Regions from separate parts of the Chelatococcus sp. CO-6 genome, predicted to be linked through region 2. Evidence: predicted binding sites of a transcription regulator. Region 2 holds the regulator's gene; each other region holds the start of a gene.
The links. The regulator LexA, encoded in region 2, represses DNA repair genes until DNA is damaged. The targets are predictions, from matches to a motif close to TGTTCNNNNTGTGTTCNG.
Positions count from the first base shown of each region.

Region 1: AL346_RS04280 (ImuA family protein) is a predicted target of LexA. The motif match lies at 4,513-4,530, and genes of this name have one in related genera.
Region 3: AL346_RS01740 (ATP-dependent helicase) is a predicted target of LexA. The motif match lies at 1,973-1,990, and genes of this name have one in related genera.

Region 1 is NZ_CP012398.1:880,169-886,762, reverse strand. It holds gene AL346_RS04290 (error-prone DNA polymerase) at 1-2,238, opposite strand, end outside; gene AL346_RS04285 (DNA polymerase Y family protein) at 2,235-3,824, opposite strand; gene AL346_RS04280 (ImuA family protein) at 3,715-4,401, opposite strand; gene AL346_RS04275 (protein phosphatase CheZ) at 4,666-5,376, opposite strand; gene AL346_RS04270 (response regulator) at 5,551-5,937, shown strand; gene AL346_RS04265 (hypothetical protein) at 6,222-6,594, shown strand, end outside.
Region 2 is NZ_CP012398.1:3,795,031-3,801,624, reverse strand. It holds gene trpC (indole-3-glycerol phosphate synthase TrpC) at 1-193, shown strand, start outside; gene moaC (cyclic pyranopterin monophosphate synthase MoaC) at 190-693, shown strand; gene glp (gephyrin-like molybdotransferase Glp) at 718-1,929, shown strand; gene lexA (transcriptional repressor LexA) at 2,046-2,744, shown strand; gene AL346_RS17790 (ComEC/Rec2 family competence protein) at 2,722-5,013, opposite strand; gene gltX (glutamate--tRNA ligase) at 5,174-6,594, shown strand, end outside.
Region 3 is NZ_CP012398.1:327,113-333,706, forward strand. It holds gene AL346_RS01725 (FAD-binding oxidoreductase) at 1-869, opposite strand, end outside; gene AL346_RS01730 (thioesterase family protein) at 1,057-1,608, shown strand; gene AL346_RS01735 (hypothetical protein) at 1,615-1,887, opposite strand; gene AL346_RS01740 (ATP-dependent helicase) at 2,002-4,401, shown strand; gene AL346_RS01745 (HlyU family transcriptional regulator) at 4,417-4,719, shown strand; gene AL346_RS01750 (AraC family ligand binding domain-containing protein) at 4,780-5,643, shown strand; gene AL346_RS01755 (AzlC family ABC transporter permease) at 5,640-6,371, shown strand; gene AL346_RS01760 (AzlD family protein) at 6,368-6,594, shown strand, end outside.

The sequences.
Region 1 (6,594 bases), 1.5 Mb from region 2:
GGGAAAGCCGTACTCGCCGAAGCCCTTGATCTGGTTGAAGCAGCGCTCGGCGAAGGCGCGCTCGTAGCCGCGCGCCACCATGCCCTCCACCATCTTCTTCTCGAAGGTGTGGATGGTGCCGACGTGGCGGAAGGTGGCCATGGCGCGGCGCAGGCCGTTCGCCTGCTCGGGGGTGAAATCCGCCGCTACCATGGCGATCTTCATCGCCTGCTCCTGAAAGAGGGGCACGCCGAGAGTGCGCTTGAGGACATTGCGCAGTTCATTCGGATCGTGCGGCGGCCGAGGTGCGGGATAGTCGACCTTCTCCTCATCGTTCCGCCGGCGCAGGTAGGGATGCACCATGTCGCCCTGGATGGGTCCCGGCCGGACGATGGCGACCTGGATGACGAGGTCGTAGAACTCCCTCGGCCTGAGGCGCGGCAGCATGTTGATCTGCGCCCGGCTCTCCACCTGGAAGACGCCGATGGAATCGCCCTTGCAGAGCATGTCGTAGACGGCGGGATCCTCCCTCGGCACGGCGGCGAGATCGAGGTCGAGGCCGCAGTGGCTGCGCAGGAGATCGAAGGCCTTGCGGATGCAGGTGAGCATGCCGAGGCCGAGCACGTCGACCTTCATGAGGCGGACGGCGTCGATGTCGTCCTTGTCCCACTCGATGAAGGTGCGCTCGTCCATGGCGGCATTGCCGATGGGCACCGTCTCGTCGAGGCGGCTGCGCATCAGCACGAAGCCGCCGACATGCTGGGAGAGGTGGCGGGGGAAGCCGAGGAGCTGCTTCGCGAGGTCGACGGCGCGGCGGATCACCGGGTTCTTCGGGTCGAGCCCGGCCTCGCGGATGTGCTTGTCGGCGATCGGCGAGCCCCAGCTGCCCCAGACCGTGCCGGCGAGGCGCGCGGTCACGTCCTCCGTCAGGCCGAGCGCCTTGCCCACCTCGCGGATGGCGCTGCGCGGGCGGTAGCTGATGACGGTGGCGGCGATGCCGGCATGGTCGCGGCCGTAGCGTTCGTAGATGTGCTGGATCACCTCCTCGCGCCGCTCGTGCTCGAAGTCGACGTCGATGTCCGGTGGCTCGCGCCGCTCGCTGGAAATGAAGCGGGCGAAGAGGAGGTCGTTATCCTCCGGGTCGACGGCGGTGATACCGAGCACGTAGCAGACGGCGGAATTGGCGGCCGAGCCGCGCCCCTGGCAGAGGATGCCATGGTCCTCCGCATAGCGCACGATGTCGCGGATGGTGAGGAAGTAGCGCGCATAATCGAGCTCGGCGATGAGGGCGAGTTCCTCCCGCAGGAGCTTCTCCACCTTCTTCGATATCCCCTCCGGATAACGCAGGGCGGCGCAGCGCCAGGTCAGCTCCTCGAGCCAGCCCTGCGGCGTCCTGCCGGGCGGCACCGGCTCCTCCGGATAGTCGTATTCCAGCTCGGAGAGCGAAAAGCTGATGCGGTCGAGGACCTGCAGCGTTTCGCCGATCGCCTCCGGCGCATCGCGGAAGAGCCGCACCATCTCCTGCGGGGGCTTCAGGTGCCGCTCGGCATTGGCGGCCAGGAGGCGCCCGGCCGTGTGGATGGTGACGCCCTCGCGGATGCAGGTCAGCACGTCCTGCAGCGGGCGCTGGGCGGGTTCGTGATAGAGCACGTCGTTGACGGCGAGGAGCGGCAGGTCCACCCGTGCCGCGATCTCCTTCAGCCCGGCGAGGTCGCGCCGGTCGCTGCCGCCATAGGCCATGGCGGCGGCGAGCCAGGTGGCGCCCGGGGCAGCCTCCTTCAGTTCGCGGAGGATGTCGAGGGACATGCCCTCGGGCCGGCCGGGCATGACGAGGAGCAGGAGGTCGCGCGCATCGGCCACGAGGTCGGCGCGGGTGAGGATGCACTCGCCCTTGTCCGCCTTCAGCTTGCCCATGGTGAGGAGGCGGCACAGGCGCCCCCAGCCGGTGCGGTTCACCGGATAGGCGAGGATGTCGGGCGTGTCGTCGGCGAAGACGAGGCGGGCACCGACGACGAGCTTGAAGGGCGGCAGCGTCTCCCCCTTCTCTGCCAAAAACGACCTGATCTCCTCGAGCGCCGAATGGGCCCGCACCACGCCGGCGACCGTGTTGCGGTCGGCGATACCGATGCCGGCAAGGCCGAGGAGGAGCGCCTGCTTGACGAGGTCCTCGGCCTTGGAGCCACCGCGCAGGAAGGAGAAATTGGTGGTGACGGCAAGCTCGGCATAGGCTGCCGCCGGCATCTGGGCGCGCGTGCTCATGCGAAGATCCCGTGCAGGAACCAGCGCGGGGCGGGCGCCTCGCCGAAGAGGCCCTGGCGGAACACCCAGAAGCGCCGCCCCGTCGCATCCTCGACGCGGTAGTAGTCGCGCGTCGGCTCCTCGCCCGCCTCGTCGCGCCACCATTCGGGCGCGATCCGCTCCGGCCCCTCGGCGCGGGCGATCTCGTGCAGCACGCGTCGCCAGCGGAAGCGCAGCGGCGGCCCGTCCGGCACCTCGGCAAGCGCCTCGATGGGCTGTGGCGGATCGAAGAGATGGACCGGCCGCGCCGGGGGATCGGCCGGCCGCTCGACGGGCCAGCCGCAGGGCTGCGCCGTCCCGCCGTCGCCGAGGCCGGCCGCCGGCACCATGCGCACGGCCCTTTCGGGAATGTGCGTGTCGACGAAGGCCGGGCGGAGGACGGCCGCCCCGCCGAAGCGGGCACCGAGCCGGTCGACGAGGGCGGCGACCTCCTCGTCCTCGACCATTCGCCCGTCGAGGCTCACCTGGCTCTCGCCGAGCGGCTCGCAGGCCGTGACGGCAAGGCGCAGCAGGTCGAAGCCGAAGCCGGGGTCGAGGGGATCGGCGAGCGCCGCGAGCCGCTCCCGGAACAGGCGCATGACGACGGCCGCGTCGCGCGCCGGCCGGCCGGTGGCGACCGCAAGGCGCGTGACCCGCCCGTCGGCGCGGAAGAAGGCGGCCTCGAAGCGCCGTCCGCCCTCGCCGCGCTCCGCGAGGATGCGGCCGGCGCGGTGGGCGAGCCCGGCGAGGGCGGCGTCGATGTCCTCCTCGCGGGCCACGGGCTCGGCGAAGCGCCGCTCGACGAGGCAGGGTGGCAGCGGCCGGCGCGGCGAGATGCCGATGTCCTCCTGGCCCAGGATACGCGCGAGACGGACCGGCAGGTCCGCGCCGAAGCGGGCGGCAAGCGGCGCGCGCGGGCGCTCCGCCAGGTCGCCGACGGTCTTCAGCCCCGCCCGGGTGAGGGCGAGCAGCACTTCCGGCGAGACGCCGAGCGCGGCCGCCGGCAGCGGCCGCACCGCCATCTCCTCCTCGCCGGGCGGGACGATGTCGTGCCGCCCGAGCGCCTTGCGGCCGAAGCGGGCGAGCGCCGCTGCCGCCTGCGGCGTGCCGGCGACGCTGCCCCGCACGTTCAGGCCGCCGCGGGCGAGGCCCTGCATCACCGCCCGGCGCAGGCCGGCCTCGCCGGCGAAGAGATGGAGGCAGCCGGTGATGTCGAGCACGAGACCGTCCGGCTCCTCGACGGCGACGAGCGGCGTATAGCGGTCGCACCAGTCGGCGAGGCGGGTGAGCAAGGCGGCATCGGCCGCGCGGTCCATGTCCACCGCGACGAGATGGGGAATGCGGGCGCGCGCATCGGCCAGGGTGAGGCCGGGGGTGAGACCGAGCGAGAACCCCTGCCGGTCGACGGCGGCGAGCCGCAGCGCGCTCGAGACCTTCTCGACGAGGACGAGCGGCGCCTCAGCCTGTGCGGGCGAGGGGGGCGAGGTCCGGCGCTGCCGGTCGGCCGGCAGGAAGGGGAACCACAGGGCGAGATAGCGGCGCGGGCTCGCGGAAGAGACGGTGCTCACGGTGCCACTCCAGGCGCCAGCGGCGGCCCTCAAGGCCGGCGCGATGGCGCAGCAAGGTGATGTCGAAGGCGGGATGGCCGGGGGCGTTGGCGGCCAGCGGCCGGGACGGGGCAGCGGCGGCCGACCAGCGTGTCGCCGCCGCGCTCGGCCGGGGCGTCGCCGCGATGCGCAGCAGAAGGGCGGGGACGCCGGATTGCTCGGCCGCGAGCGCGAGGCGGCGGCTCGCCGTCAGGTCGAGGGATTTAGGGTCGCCCCACGGCTCGATGACGACGGCGCCGAGCGCCGGGCAGCGCATGGCCTCCGCCCCCGCCTGCAGCACGCAGGTGGCATCGGGCCCCGTCACCACGACGAGCAGGCGCGGGTCGAGCCCGAGGGCGGCAAGGCCCGGTGCGTGAAGCGCGCCGGTTTCCGCCACGGAAAAACCCTGCCGCACCCAGACCACGCGGCGGCCATCCGCCGCGGCCCGCGCCGCAAGGGCGGCGGCAAAGCCGGCAGCGGCGCCGGCATCCGCCTCCTCGCGCGCGAAGATCTCGTGCGCCGCGGCCCGGAGGAAGCCGCCGCCCAGCAGCCCGTCCACGGCCGGCGCTCCGCATGTGAAGCGCCGGCCCGCTTCGGAAGCCGCCGGTTCAATCGCGGCAATGCTCCGCCGCAGCGCCTGCAATGTCTCCTGCACCGCGCTCATGACTCTTGTTCCCGTTTCGTTCTATAACGACTCAGGAGGATGCGAGAGTCAATGCCGGGCCATAAACACCGTCAGTGGACAGCCGGTACCCGGCGGCCGTTCATGCCGCCGCCTGCCGACTGTCCACTGACGGAAGGGGAATGGGCGTGGGGATATTCTTCAGCGGAAGAGGGAATCGACGTCGTCCTGCGACACGACGTCCACGTCGCCGGCGAGCGGCGGCCCGTTGAGCAGGGCTTCGTCGCCCTTCTCCTCCTCTTCCTCCACCTCCACCTCGGCAAGGCTCGAGAGGCTGTCCGGCCCGCCCCAGATCTCCATCATGCTGGTGACCCGCTCCTCGATGAACTTGAGCGTGCCGACCACCTTGCCGATGCGCTGGCCGGTGAGGTCCTGAAAGTTGCAGGCCTCGAAGATGCGGATGACCTGCTCGTAGATGTGGTTGGCGAGTTCCTGCTGCTCGCCCGCGAGCTGCTCCATCAATACGCCGGTGGCGTCGTTGATGGCCTCTGCCGAGGAGAGGATCGTCTCCGTGGCGCTCTCGGTGTCGGAGACGACGGCGTCGAGCTCGTCCGTCACGCGGCTCTTCTGCTCGCCGCGCAGGCCCTTGGCATGCAGCGTCGCGAGCTCCAGCTTCGTCTTCTGGATGCTGCGCTGGATGGCGTCGACGTCCTGCCAGAAGGCGCCGCCTTCCGAGATCTGGCCGATTCGCTCGTCGCGGCTGTTGATGGCTTCGACCAGGGTGCGCAGCTCGGTGAGCTGCTGCGTGATCTGTTCGAGCTGCACCGACACCGCCGGGCTCCCCATGAGTGTGTCGCCGAAACCGGTCTCGACCATGGATTCGATGCGAAACGGCCGATGGCCCGCAGTCATCGGCACCTCCCTTTTTAAGGATTGGTCAATTCAGGCCGTTACTATACGTGCTCGGCTTCAACCAAGGCAAACGGTCCGGCTTCCGTCATGCAAGCTTCGTGCAAGTTTTCTGCAAGAGTCTCCGCGCAGCGAAATGCGCCCCTGTCAACAAAGTGCAAAGCGGTGGAGTGAACTATGGCGCTTGATCTTTCGATGCCGATCCTCGTGGTCGACGATTATAAGACCATGGTTCGCATCATCCGCAACCTATTGAAGCAGCTCGGCTTTCAGGATGTCGACGAGGCAGCCGACGGCACCGAGGCCTTCGCCAAGATGAAGGAGCGCGACTATGGCCTCGTCATTAGCGACTGGAACATGGAGCCGATGACGGGCTACGAGCTCCTGAAGCAGGTTCGCGCCGACGAGAAGCTCGCTAACACGCCTTTCATCATGGTCACCGCCGAGGCGAAGTCCGAGAACGTCGTCGCCGCCAAGAAGGCCGGCGTCAACAACTACATCATCAAGCCGTTCAACGCGCAGACGCTGAAGGGCAAGATCGAAGCGGTCTTTGCCGAGCAGTAGTCCGCTCGGCATCTGCTGGAATAGGACTATGGCGCACGCCCCGCCGGAAACGGGGCGTGCCGCTTTGTATTTGAAACGTGTAGATCCGTCGGCCTCTGCTGGTGCATGCGACTTGATCGGCGCTCGTCGATCCGGCTTGTCGCCCCCTGTGGAAGCTTTTAATATCAAGCACTTATAGAATAGGCGCCGCTCGACTTCGAGCAGGCGTCCTTAATGATTGGGGGGCGGAAGTTGCGTCGTCCTGCGGCGTCTCTTTCCTGCCCGGTCTCCTGCGGGAGGCCGGAATGATTTCCGAGAAAAGCATCGCTCAGCGCCTCAGGGCGGCGCGGCGCCGCGCCGGCTTTGCCAGCGCGGCTGTGGCGGCACGGACCTTCGGCTGGAGCGAGGTGACCTATCGGGCCCATGAGAACGGCCTGCGCGGCATCCGGGCAACCGTCGCCGAGCATTACGCGGCGCATCTCAACGTCAGCCTCGCCTGGCTGCTGACGGGCGAGGGCCGGCAACCCCGGCGGCATCATCTCGACATCGCCGGGGAAGTCGGCGACGACGGCAATGTCCGTCGCCGGCTAAGGGCCGGGCCGCCGCGGCCGGTCTTCAGCGTCGAGACGCCCGTCGCCATGTCGCCACAGGCGATAGGCTTCCGCATCGTGGGGACCG
Region 2 (6,594 bases):
CGAGACGCTGGCGCCGCGCATTCCCTCCGGCCACATCATCGTCGGCGAGAGCGGCATCTTCACCCATGCCGACATCACGCGGCTTGCGGGCGTCGGCATCCGCACCTTCCTCGTCGGCGAAAGCCTGATGCGCCAGACGGACGTGGCGGCCGCGACCCGCGCCCTCCTCTTCGGTGAGGCCGAGGCGGCATGACGCGGCTCACGCACGTCGACGCCTCGGGCAAGGCCAACATGGTCGACGTGGGCGACAAGGCCGTGACGCAGCGCGTCGCGCAGGCGGAGGGCCATGTCCTCATGCTGCCGGAGACGCTCGCCCTCATCCGCTCGGGCGAAGCCAAGAAGGGCGACGTGCTCGCCACGGCCCGCATCGCCGGCATCATGGCGGCGAAGCGGACGCACGAGCTCATCCCCCTCTGCCATCCGCTGAACCTGACCAAGGTGAAGGTCGACTGCACCATCGACGAGGCGCTTCCGGGCGTACGCGTGACGGGCGAGGCGCGCGTCACGGGCCAGACCGGCGTCGAGATGGAGGCGCTGACCGCCGTCTCCGTCGCCTGCCTCACCATCTACGACATGGTGAAGGCCGCCGACCGGGCCATGCGCATCGAGGGCATCCGCCTCCTCGCCAAGAGCGGCGGCAAGTCCGGCGATTTCCGCGCCGGCGACCGGCCGGATGCGGAGAAGACGGCATGAGGAGGCCAGCATGAGGAGGCCAGCTTGGCCCTGACGCCGGTCGCCGATGCGCTCGCCGGCATCCTCGCCGGCGCGAGTCCTGTCCGCGAGCAGGAGACGGTGACGCTGCACCGGGCCGCGGGCCGCACGCTCGCCGCGGACGTTGCCGCCCTGCGCACCCAGCCGCCCTTCACCGCCTCGGCGATGGACGGCTATGCCGTGCGTGCCGCCGATGTCGCGGCCGTTCCCGCGCGCCTCTCGCTGATCGGCACCAGTGCCGCCGGCCATGCCTTTGAGGGCGCGGTCGGGTCCGGCCAATGCGTGCGCATCTTCACGGGCGCGCCCGTGCCGGCGGGCGCCGACGCCATCCTGATCCAGGAGAATGCCCGCGCCGAGGGGGATTGGGTCGAAGCGCTGTCCACGGTGGCGGCGGGGCGCTTCGTGCGCGAGGCCGGGCTTGATTTCCACGAAGGCAAGGTCCTGCTGCAGGCCGGCCGGCGGCTCGGCCCCTCGGCGGTCGCGCTCGCCGCGGCCATGGGGCACGCCACGCTGCCGGTGGTGCGGCGGCCGCGCGTCGCCATTCTCGCAACGGGAGACGAACTCGTCCGCCCCGGCGAGCCGACCGGCCCCGACCAGATCGTCGCCTCCAACACCTATGCCGTCGCGGCCATCGCCGAACGGGCCGGCGCAGAGGCCATCGACCTCGGCATCGCGGGGGACGATCTTGCCGTGCTCTCTGCCGCGATCGATGCGGCCAAGGAGGCCGGGGCCGACGTCCTCGTGACGCTCGGCGGCGCCTCGGTGGGCGATCACGATCTCGTGCAGCGCGCCCTTTCGGCGCAGGGGTGGCAGCTCGGCTTCTGGCGCATCGCCATGCGCCCGGGCAAGCCCCTGATGCACGGGCGCCTCGGCGCCATGGCCGTGCTCGGCCTGCCGGGCAATCCCGTCTCCAGCATCGTGTGCTCGCTCATCTTCCTCGCGCCGCTCGTGCGGGCGCTGAGCGGCGATCCGGATGCGGCCGAAATCGCGACCCTGCCGGCCCGGCTCGGCACCGATTTGCCGGCCAATGACGAGCGGCAGGACTATCTGCGCGCCCGCCTCGCGACGGCCGACGACGGCACCCTCGTCGCCAGCCCCTTCCCGCGCCAGGACAGCTCCATGCTGCGCCTGATGGCGGAGGCCGAGGCGCTCGTCCTGCGTGCGCCCCATGCCCCCGCCGCCCGGGCGGGCGAGCCCTGCCGCATCATCCGGCTCTGACTTTCCCGCGTCGGTTGAACTTGCGGAACACACCGAGAACGTCTAATCTCGTTCATGATTTGTTTTCGACTCGCATCGACAATGCGATTCGACGAGGGGGAGCGAGATCGCCGGCCATGCTGACGCGCAAACAGCACGAACTCCTGCGTTTCATCCACGAACGCCTGCGTGAGACCGGCGTGCCGCCGTCCTTCGACGAGATGAAGGAAGCGCTCGACCTCAAGTCGAAATCCGGCATCCATCGCCTCATCGTGGCGCTGGAGGAGCGCGGCTTCATTCGCCGGCTTCCGAACCGCGCCCGGGCGCTCGAGGTGCTGCGCCTGCCGGACGGCGTCGCCGCTGCCCCGCGCGGCCGCTTCAACCCGAGCGTCGTCGAGGGCGGGCTCGGCAAGGTGCGCGCGCCGGCGCCCCAGGCGGTCGAACCCGCGGTCCAGACGGTGGCGATCCCCGTCATGGGCCGGATCGCGGCCGGCACGCCCATTTCCGCCATCCAGAGCCGCAGCCACACCGTTTCGCTGCCACCGGACATGCTGGGCAGCGGCGAGCACTTCGCGCTCGAGGTGCGCGGCGACTCGATGATCGAGGCCGGCATTCTCGACGGCGATACGGTCGTCATCCGCAAGCAGGATACGGCGAATACGGGCGATATCGTCGTCGCCCTGATCGATGACGAGGAAGCGACGCTGAAGCGCCTGAGGCGCCGCGGCTCCTCCATCGCGCTCGAGGCGGCCAACCCGGCCTACGAGACGCGCGTGCTCGGCCCCGACCGGGTGCGCATCCAGGGCAAGCTCGTCAATCTGCTGCGTCGCTACTGACGTCGGGCTCCTGATCTTCGCCGCCCGTCTCATCGGCTGACGGTGGGGGTGGTCGACCGGTCGCGGCACTGGCCGACTGGCGCAACGGCCGTGAGGGAAGTGCCTGCATCCAGGCGCGGCGCTCGTCGGGGGGCAACTGGCCGATGAGTCGATCGCTGCCGCCTTTCCCGAGGATGACGGCCATTGCGCCGTTTTCGCGCAGCTTCGTGCGGTCGATCACCACGGGCGCTGCACAGCCGGGCGGGACGGTGAGCGCCGTGACGAGGATATCGGCCCGCCGGCAGTCCTCGACGAAGGCCGAGGGGCGGCGCACCAGGGCGACCATGCGGCCGTCGACCGCCTGCATGGTGCAGCCGTCGCGGTCGCAGAAGACTCCGCTTTTGAGGCTTTCGTCGCCCGGCTGCCTCGCATCGCCGTCTGCGCGCAGCCATTGCGCGACGACGAAGGACGAGGCGCGGCCGAGCACGGCGAGGCGACCCTCCGTCCCCCGGACGGCCGCGCTCGCACCGTTGCGGTCGACGAAGATGTCGGGCCGCGCAGCTCCGGCGGCGATGGCGAGGGCGGCGGCTGCGGGCACGGCGGCGAGCCAGCGCAGCGGCGAGATGCAGATGGTCAGGACGAGCAGCGCCAGCGAGAAGAGGATGAGCGCGCTGCCCGGAAAGGCCGGTATCGCCACCACGGACAGGCGCCAGTCCTGCATGGCATGGGAGACGGCGAGCACGATGGCCGTGCCCTGCCCCATCAGCCACCAGATGGGCGCGTCGAGGCCGAAGGGGTTGAGCAGCACCCCGAGCACCGCCGCCGGCATGACGATGAAGGAGACGAAGGGTAGCGCGATGCCGTTGCCGACGACGCTCAGCGGCATGGCGGTCTGGAAATGATAGGCGCCATAGGCCCCCGTCGCCAGGGAGGCGACGAGCGTCGTCACGACGAGGGCGACGGTCCACCGCCAGGCATGGCGCAGGACGCGCGCGACCGGGCCGAGCGACGCCTCGCCCCTGCCCGCGCGGGCCGCCTGCCATTCCGCCAGCGCCACGAGGCAGGCGACCGCCGAGAACGACATCTGGAAGCTCGGCCCGAGCACCGCCTCCGGCTCGAGGGCGAGGCACAGGATGGCGGCGAAGGCGAGATTGCGCATCGAGAGCGCCGGCCGATCGGCGAGGATGGCGCCGAGCATGGTCAGCGTCATGATCAGCGCCCGCTGGGTGGCGACGTCGGCGCCCGAGAACAGGCAGTAGCCCATGGCCCCCGCCATGGCCGTCGCGGCGGCGATCTTCTTGATCGGCCACGTGAGGGCGATGGCCGGAAAGAGCGCGAGGAGCGCGCGCACGGCCCAGAACACCGTGCCGGCGGCCAACGCCATGTGCAGGCCGGAGATCGACACGATGTGATAGAGGCCGGCGGCGCGCAGGGCCTCGTTGGTGTCCTCGGTGATGAGGCCGCGCTTGCCGGTGACGAGCGCGGCCGAGACCGCCCCCTCCTGCCCGCCCGCGGCGCGGGCGATGCGCGCCGTCAGCGCATTGCGCGTCTCGTCGAGCCATGTCGCAAGGCCCAGGCGCCAGTCCGGTGGCCGTGGCGGGGCACCGATCTCGACACGCCCCACAAGAGAGCCCACGGCGCCGATGCCGCGGAAGAAGGCGTCGCGCGTGAAATCGTAGCCGCCGGGCCAGGCCGCCCCGGGCGGCGGCATCAGGCGGGCGGTGGCCTTGATGAAGTCGCCCGCGCGCAGCCGGGCCGGCTCGCGCATCGACACCCGCACCCGCGCCGGGCGCTCGCCGTCGCCGAGATTGCCGAGCGTCTCGACGCGCACGACGGCGCGCGGCCCCTGCGGCCGCTCCTCCACGCTTTCGACGAAGCCGGTGAGCGGCGCGATGGTCACGCGGGCGAGCACCGGCGCCTCCACCCGGGCCGTCCGGGCCGCACCGGCGAGGAAGCCGGCAAAGAGAAAGGCGGCGGCAACCGCCGCGACGAAGGCCGCATAGCGTCGCGAAACGGCTGCCACCCCGATGGTGACGGCAAGCGCCACGACAGGCGCCCAGACGCTCGGCTCGCGGTCGGCCGCGAAATAGAGCAGCACCCCGATGCCGAAGCTCACCGCCGCCCAGGGGAACAGGCGCCGGTGCGTGCCCTCCTCGTCGAGGCAGCGGGTAAGAAACGAGCCGACATCGGCAAGGGACAGGCCACCAGCCAGAACGGCGCCGCGTCCGCCGGTCGCGCGATCGAGCACGGCGGCAACGGCACGGGCCTGGCGGGATCGGTCCGACGGCATGCGGAGCGAGGAATTCCTTACGTCTGACGGCAGGTCATGCTACACGAGCGCCCGCCGCATTGAACCATCAAGTCGCCGGATTTTGCGAGCAGCAGAAACGCGGCATGCGGCAAGCTCGCATCGATTCGTCACCGCCACCTTCCGAGAGTTCCGAACACCCATGTCAGGCACGGTCGTCACCCGCTTCGCGCCTTCGCCCACGGGCTTCCTCCACATCGGCGGCGCCCGCACGGCCCTGTTCAACTGGCTCTTCGCCCGCCACCACGGCGGCAAGATGCTGCTGCGCATCGAGGATACCGACCGGGAACGCTCCACCGAGGCCGCGATCCAGGCGATCCTCGACGGCATGACCTGGCTCGGCCTCGACTGGGACGGCGAGGTCGTGCACCAGTTCGCGCGCGCCGCGCGTCATCGCGAAGTGGCGGAGGAGCTGCTGCGCCGGGGCAAGGCCTATTACTGCTACGCCACGCCCGAGGAGCTCGAGGAGATGCGCGCGCTCGCCCGCAAGGAGGGGCGGCCGATGCGCTACGACGGGCGCTGGCGCGACCGCGATCCCGCCGAGGCGCCCGCCGGCGTCAAGCCCGTCATCCGCCTCAAGGCACCGCAGACCGGCGAGACCGTGGTGGACGATCAGGTCCAGGGCCGCGTGACGTGGCAGAACAAGGACCTCGACGACCTCGTTCTGCTGCGCTCCGACGGCACGCCGACCTACATGCTTGCCGTCGTCGTCGACGACCACGACATGGGCGTCACCCACATCATCCGCGGCGACGACCATCTGACGAACGCGGCGCGGCAGACGCAGATCTATGAGGCGCTCGGCTGGGCGGTGCCGGTGATGGCGCATATCCCGCTCATCCACGGGCCGGACGGCGCCAAGCTGTCCAAGCGGCACGGGGCGCTCGGCATCGACGCCTACCGGTCCATGGGCTACCTGCCGGCGGCCCTGCGCAACTATCTCGTGCGCCTCGGCTGGAGCCACGGCGACCAGGAGGTCTTCTCCACCGAGGAGATGACCGCGGCCTTCAACCTCACCAGCATCGGCCGCTCGCCCGCCCGCTTCGATTTCGCCAAGCTGGAGAACCTCAACGGCCATTACATGCGGCTCGCGCCGGACGAAGAGCTTCTCCAGGCCATCGAGGCGCTGCTGCCGGAGATCGGCCCGGCCCGCGGCCTCGGCGCGTCGCTGGAGCCGTCCCTGCGGGAGAATCTGCTCGCCGCCATGCCCGGCCTCAAGGAGCGCGCCAAGACGCTGATCGAGCTCCTCGACAGCGCCTCCTATCTTTATGCGTCGCGCCCCCTCGCGCTCGACGACAAGGCGCGCGGCATTCTCGATGATGCCGCCCGGGGGCGGCTCGGGCAGGTGCTGCGTCGCCTCGAGGGCCTCGACGCGTGGACGCCGGGGGAAACGGAGGCCGCCGTGCGCGCGGCCGCCGAGGAGGCGGGCGTCAAGCTCGGCCTGATGGCGCAGCCACTCAGGGCGGCGCTGACGGGGCGCTCCACCTCGCCCGGCCTGTTCGACGTCATGGAGGTGCTCGGCCGCGAGGAGAGCCTGGCGCGGCTGCGCGACCAGGCCCGCTG
Region 3 (6,594 bases), 930 kb from region 2:
TGGAACTCGACGAAGAGCATCGGCGTCTCCTGGAGGCCGAGCTTGGCGTGCAGGTTGACGCCGCGAATCATCACCTCGTCGAGCAGCTCGATGCGGGCGACCGGCAGGCCCATCTGGATGGTGGCGATGACGGTGTCGCACGCGGCCTTGACCGAGGGGAACGGGCACACGCCGGCCGACACCGCCTCGGGAATGCCGGAGAGCTTCAGCGTGACCTCGGTGATGACGCCGAGCGTGCCCTCGGAGCCCACGTAGAGCCGCGTGAGATCATAGCCCGCCGAGGTCTTGCGGGCGCGCGTCGAGGTCTTGACGATCTCGCCCGCCGGCGTGACCACCGTGAGCGCCAGCACATTGTCCTTCATCGTGCCGTAGCGGACCGCATTGGTGCCGGAGGCCCGCGTCGCCGCCATGCCGCCGAGGGAGGCATCCGCCCCCGGATCGATGGGGAAGAAGAGCCCCTGGTCGCGCAGGTGCTCGTTGAGCTCCTTGCGCGTGACGCCCGCCTCCACCGTGCAGTCGAGGTCCTCCGCATGGACGGCGACGATGCGCTTCATGCGGCTCATGTCGATGGACACGCCTCCGTAGGGCGCGTTGACATGCCCTTCGAGCGAGGTGCCCGTGCCGAAGGGGATGACCGGCATGCGGTGCGCGGCGCACAGCCGCACGATCTCCGCAACCTCCTCGGTGCTCTCGGGGAAGACCACGGCGTCCGGCGGCTGGTTCGGGATCCATGTGAGGGTATGGCCGTGCTGCTCGCGCACGGCCTGGCTCGTGACGAGGCGGTTGCCGAAGCGCTCGGCGAGCGCGGCGACGACGGCCGCCACGGTCGTCTCGTCGGGCCTTGCCGGCCGTTCTGCGACGGTGGTCATTCTCGAATCCTCGGGCTGTTGCTCATGGGCTCGAGCGCATCTTCTATGCCCTTGCGCCGCGCACAAGTGCGCATTCGTCGCAAGGCGACACGATTCATTAGGTTTGCATTCAGGTTGGAATGCTTAAACTTTGACCCTGGGGTGCCTCGCCCGGCGCCCGACAGCCAGCACGATCCGGAGAGGTTCCTTGCGCAACCCGGCAGACGCACCGGCCCTGTTCTTTGCCCCCTTCGTCTCCTCGACCATGCGGGCGGAGGCGCACTGGATCGACTACAACGGCCACCTCAACGCCGCCTATTACAACGTCTTCTTCGACCGGGCGGTGGATGAGGCCTTCGGGCTCGTCGGGCTCGGCCCCGGCTATGTCGAGGAGCGCAAGGCCTCGTTCTTCGTGGTCGAGAGCCACATCCGCTACCGGCGCGAACTGCGCGAGAACGACCCGGTCCGCGTGACGCTGCAGCTCCTCGCCTTCGACGAGAAGCGCATCCACTATTTCATGGAGCTGCATCACGCCGCCGAGGGCTGGCTGGCGGCCTCCTGCGAGAACCTGTCGCTGCATGTCGACATGCGCACGCGCAAGGTAGCGGCCTTCCCGCCGGACATCCTGGCGAACCTCGCCGTCATGCGCGCGGCGCATGCCCGCCTTCCGCATCCGGAAGACGCCGGCAGGTCCATCGCCGTGCCCGACCGGGGCGAGGAAGAGCACGAGCCGCAACTCGCCTCCGGCACCCGCCACTGACCGCGATCAGCAGCGCGGGCATTCCAGGGAGCGCAGGGGCTGCTGGAAGCGGTCGATCTGCTGCTGCTGCCGCATCTGGTTGAATTCGAACTGCTGCTGCTGCCGGTCCTGCGAGCGCTGCAACTCGCGTGTCACGTCGCGATCGGACTGGCGGTATTGCCGCTCCACGCGGTTGAGCGCCCCTTCCTGGCCGTGCGCCGGCAGCGGGCCGGCAAGACCGACCATCAGCGCCGCGCCCGCGGCAAGGGCCGGCGCGAGCAACACCATCCTGCGGGGCATTCTGTCCACTCCTCTCGTCATGCCCCTTATATAGGGGCTGCGTGCCTCCCATCCTAGGCCGGCAGGCGTCCTCGACACTCGACGCCGTTCGCCTTTTGGTCCATGGTCCGACCGATGACTCGCGTACCCCCACAGGGCCCTGCGTCCGGCCCCGACGATCTCGCCCACACGCCCCGCCCCGGCTCGCTCGCCGCACGGGCGCGCGCGGCCGCCGCGCCGACGCCCTATCTCTCCGGTCTCAATGCCGAGCAGCGCCGGGCGGTGGAGGCGACCGAAGGCCCGGTCCTCGTGCTCGCCGGGGCCGGAACGGGCAAGACGCGCGTCCTGACGACGCGCATCGCCCATCTCATCGCCACCGGGCTCGCCTGGCCGTCCGGCATCCTCGCCGTGACCTTCACCAACAAGGCCGCGCGCGAGATGAAGGAGCGCGTCGCGCACCTCGTCGGCCCCGCGGCGGAGGGCATGCCCTGGCTCGGCACCTTCCACGCCATCGGCACCAAGATCCTGCGCCGCCACGCCGAGCTCGTCGGCCTCAAATCCGACTTCACCATCCTCGACGTCGACGACCAGATCCGGCTGCTGAAACAGGTGCTGCAGGCCGAGAATATCGACGACAAGCGCTGGCCGGCCCGCCAGCTCGCCAGCCTCATCGACGGCTGGAAGAACCGCGCCCTGCAGCCCTCGAAGGTGCCGCACGGCGAGGCCGCCGCCTTCGCCCACGGGCGCGGCGCGGAACTCTATGCGCTCTATGAGGAGCGGCTGAAGATCCTCAACGCGGCGGACTTCGGCGACCTGCTGCTGGAATCGATCCGGCTCTTCCAGGAGCATCCCGACGTCCTCGCCGACTACCAACGCCGCTTCCGCTACATCCTCGTCGACGAGTACCAGGACACCAACGTCGCCCAGTACCTGTGGCTGCGCCTCGTCGCCCAGGCGCACCGCAACCTGTGCTGCGTCGGCGACGATGACCAGTCCATCTACGGCTGGCGCGGCGCGGAGGTGGACAACATCCTGCGCTTCGAGCACGACTTCCCCGGCGCCACCGTGGTGCGGCTCGAGCGCAACTACCGCTCCACCGGCCATATCCTCGCCGCCGCCTCGCATCTCATCGCCCATAACGAGGGTCGTCTCGGCAAGACCCTGCGCACCGAGGACGAGCCGGGCGAGAAGGTCACCGTCACCGGTGCCTGGGATTCCGAAGAGGAGGCCCGCCTCATCGGCGAGGAGATCGAGGCCTTGCAGAGAAAGGGCCATCCGCTCTCCGAAATGGCCGTGCTCGTGCGCATCTCGGCGCAGATGCGCGAGATCGAGGACCGCTTCGTCCAGCTCGGCCTGCCCTACCGCGTCATCGGCGGCCCGCGCTTCTACGAGCGCATGGAGATCCGCGACGCCCTCGCCTATCTGCGCTGCGTCGTGCAGCCGGCCGACGACCTCGCCTTCGAGCGCATCGTCAATACGCCGAAGCGCGGCCTCGGCGACGCCACGCTGCAGGTGCTGCACGCCCATGCCCGCGCCGCGCGCATCCCGCTCATGGAGGCGGCGCGCTTCATCGTCGAGACCGAGGAGCTGAAGCCGAAGCCCCGCAGGACGCTGCGCGACCTCCTCGCCAGCTTCTCGCGCTGGTCGCAGAGCCTCGAGGCGACGCCCCACACCGAGCTCGCCGAGGTGGTGCTGGAGGAATCCGGCTACACCGAGATGTGGCAGAAGGACCGTTCGGCCGAGGCCGCGGGCCGGCTGGAGAACCTCAAGGAGCTCGTCCGTTCGCTCGAGGAGTTCCCCGACCTGCAGAGCTTCCTCGAACATGTCTCGCTCGTCATGGACGCGGTCGAGAGCGACAGCGACGACCGCGTCAGCATCATGACCCTGCACGCCGCCAAGGGGCTCGAGTTCGACACCGTCTTCCTGCCCGGCTGGGAGGAAGGGCTGTTCCCGAACCAGCGCGCCCTCGACGAGAGCGGCCGTGCCGGCCTCGAGGAGGAGCGGCGCCTCGCCCATGTCGGCCTCACGCGGGCGCGGCGCCGGGCCAAGCTCTATTTCGCCTCCAACCGCCGCATCCACGGCCTGTGGAACTCGACCATCCCGAGCCGCTTCATCGATGAATTGCCGGAGGCGAGCGTCGAGGTGACCGAGGCGCCGGCTGCCTATACCTACGGCAGCTACGGCCAGAGCCGCTTCGACATGGCCGAGCCCTTCCGCTCCTCCTATGCGACGCCGGGCTGGCAGCGCGCGCAGGCCAACAGCGCCGGCTGGGCCGGCGGACGCGGCGGCCAGTCGGGCAGCTTCGCGTCGGGGCGCGGTGCCGGCGCGAGGCGCGGCGGACCGCTGATGATCGAGGGCGAGCTCGTCGCCAAGTCGACGGGCACGGCATCGGCCTTCGGCACGGGCGACCGCGTGTTCCATCTCAAGTTCGGCCCCGGCACGGTCACGGCTGTGGACGGCAACAAGCTCACCGTCGATTTCGACAAGGCCGGCCGCAAGATGGTGCTCGACAGTTTCGTTGAGCGCGGCAGCTGAGGGGGAGATGAGCCAATGAGCTTTCTAAAGGGACTTTTGGGCGGGCTCTTCGGCGGCGGGCGGGAGGCCTCGGCCGAGGAGGCGCCTGCGGGCGAGGCCGTGGAATACAAGGGCTTCCGCATCCGCCCCGCGCCCTACCCCGCCGGCGGCCAGTTCCAGACCGCCGGCATCATCGAGAAGGACATCGGCGGCGAGATCAAGGAATATCGCTTCGTGCGCGCCGAGACCCACGCGAGCCGCAGCGACGCGGAGAATTTCGCGCTCACCAAGGGCCGGCAGATCGTCGACGAGCAGGGCGAGCGTATCTTCAAGGATTGAGATCGCTCGCATCACTTTTGTTCAAGACCGGCCTCGGGCGCTTTCGCGTATGATGGCGGCATGGATACGGTGACACAGGAAGAGGCTTTTGCGGCGACGCCGCTCGCGGATGACGAGCGGGCGCGTTTCTTCGCGGCCTCGCCCTTCGGCGGGCTGGAGTGCCTGACCGCCACCTTCCGCTCGCACCGCTACGCTCCGCATGCGCACGAGACCTATGCCGTCGGCGCCATCCTCGCCGGCTGCGAGACCTTCTCCAGCCGCCGGGGGCGCGGCTATGCGGGACCGGGCGAACTCGTCTTCATGAACCCGCACGAGGTGCACGACGGCGCCCCGCACGACGGCGGCTATGCCTACCGCATGAGCTACCCCTCCATCGAGACGCTGAGCGCCGTCGCCGCCGAGGTGAGCGGGCGCTCCGATTTGGGCATCCCCTTCTTCCCCCAGCCCGTGGTGCACGATCCGGCCGGCTTCGCCCTCTTCGTGGAGGCCCACGTGGCCCTGCAAGAGGAGGAGGACGCCCTCAAGGGCGCCGAGCTCCTCTACAGGTTCCTGTCCCTCGCCATCGTGCGCCATGCCCGCCTGCCCGCGCGCGAGCCCGGGCGTGAGCACGGCCCCGTCGCGCGCATCAAGGCGCTGCTCGGCGAGCGTTTCGCCGAGCCCTTCACGCTGGAAGACCTGGCGGCGGAGGCGCGCCTGTCGCGCCATCATCTCATCCGCGCCTTCGCGCGCGAGACGGGAATGACCCCGCACGCCTTCCTCGTCAATCGCCGCATCAATGCCGCCGAAACCCTGCTGCGCGCCGGGCTCTCGCCGGCCGAGGTGGCGCAGGCGACGGGCTTTGCCGACCAGAGCCACCTCACCCGCGCCTTCAAGCTGCGCCGCGGCGTTACGCCCGGCGCCTACCGCATGGCCTTTGCCCGATGAACAAGCCCTTTGCGCCCTCGGCGCCGGTCGACATGGCGCGCGAGCGCGCGGCCGGCATTCGCGACATCATGCCCGTGATGATCGCCGCCGCGCCCATCGGCCTCCTGTTCGGCGCCCTGTGCGCCGGCAAGGGCCTGAGCCCGGCCGAGGCCGGCCTCATGTCCGTCCTCGTCTTCGCCGGCGGGGCCCAGTTCGCGGCGCTCGAACTGTGGACATGGCCGGTGCCCATCGCCACGCTCGCCTTCTCGACCTTGCTCATCAACGCCCGCCACATCCTCATGGGCGCCTCGCTGGCGCCGAAGATGCGCGGCTTCTCCCTCGGCCAGAAGCTCGCCGGCTTCTACGTCCTCACCGATGAATCCTGGGCGCTGGCCGAGCGGCGGGCGAAGGACAGGCCGCTCACCCCGGCCTACTGGTTCGCCGTCGCGGGACTGCTGCCCCTCTCCTGGGTGGGCGCAACCATCGCCGGGGCCGTCCTCGGCTCGTTCCTGGGCGATCCGGCGCGCATCGGCGCGGATTTCGCCTTCACCGCGCTTTTCATCGGCCTCATCGCCGGCTTCTGGAACGGCCGCGTCAGCGCCGCCGCCATCGGCGCGAGCGCCGCCGCCTCGGCCGCCACCTATTTCGCCTTCGGCCCGCCGTGGCACGTGGCGGCCGGCGCACTCACCGGCATCGCCGCCGCCTATGTCGCCGCCCCCGCCGGCGAGGACGCGCCGGAGGCCGCATGACCATCGACCCGACCACGCTCGCCGCCATCCTCGCGATGGCGGTGATCACCTACCTCACGCGCATCGCCGGCATCTTCCTCGTCGGACGGCTCGCCCTCTCCGGCCGCGCCAAGGCGGCCTTCGACGCCATCCCGCCGGCTGTGCTCGTCGCCGTCATCGCACCGACCGCGCTCGCCACCGGCTGGCCGGAGACGCTCGCCGCCCTCGTCACCGCCGTGGCCGC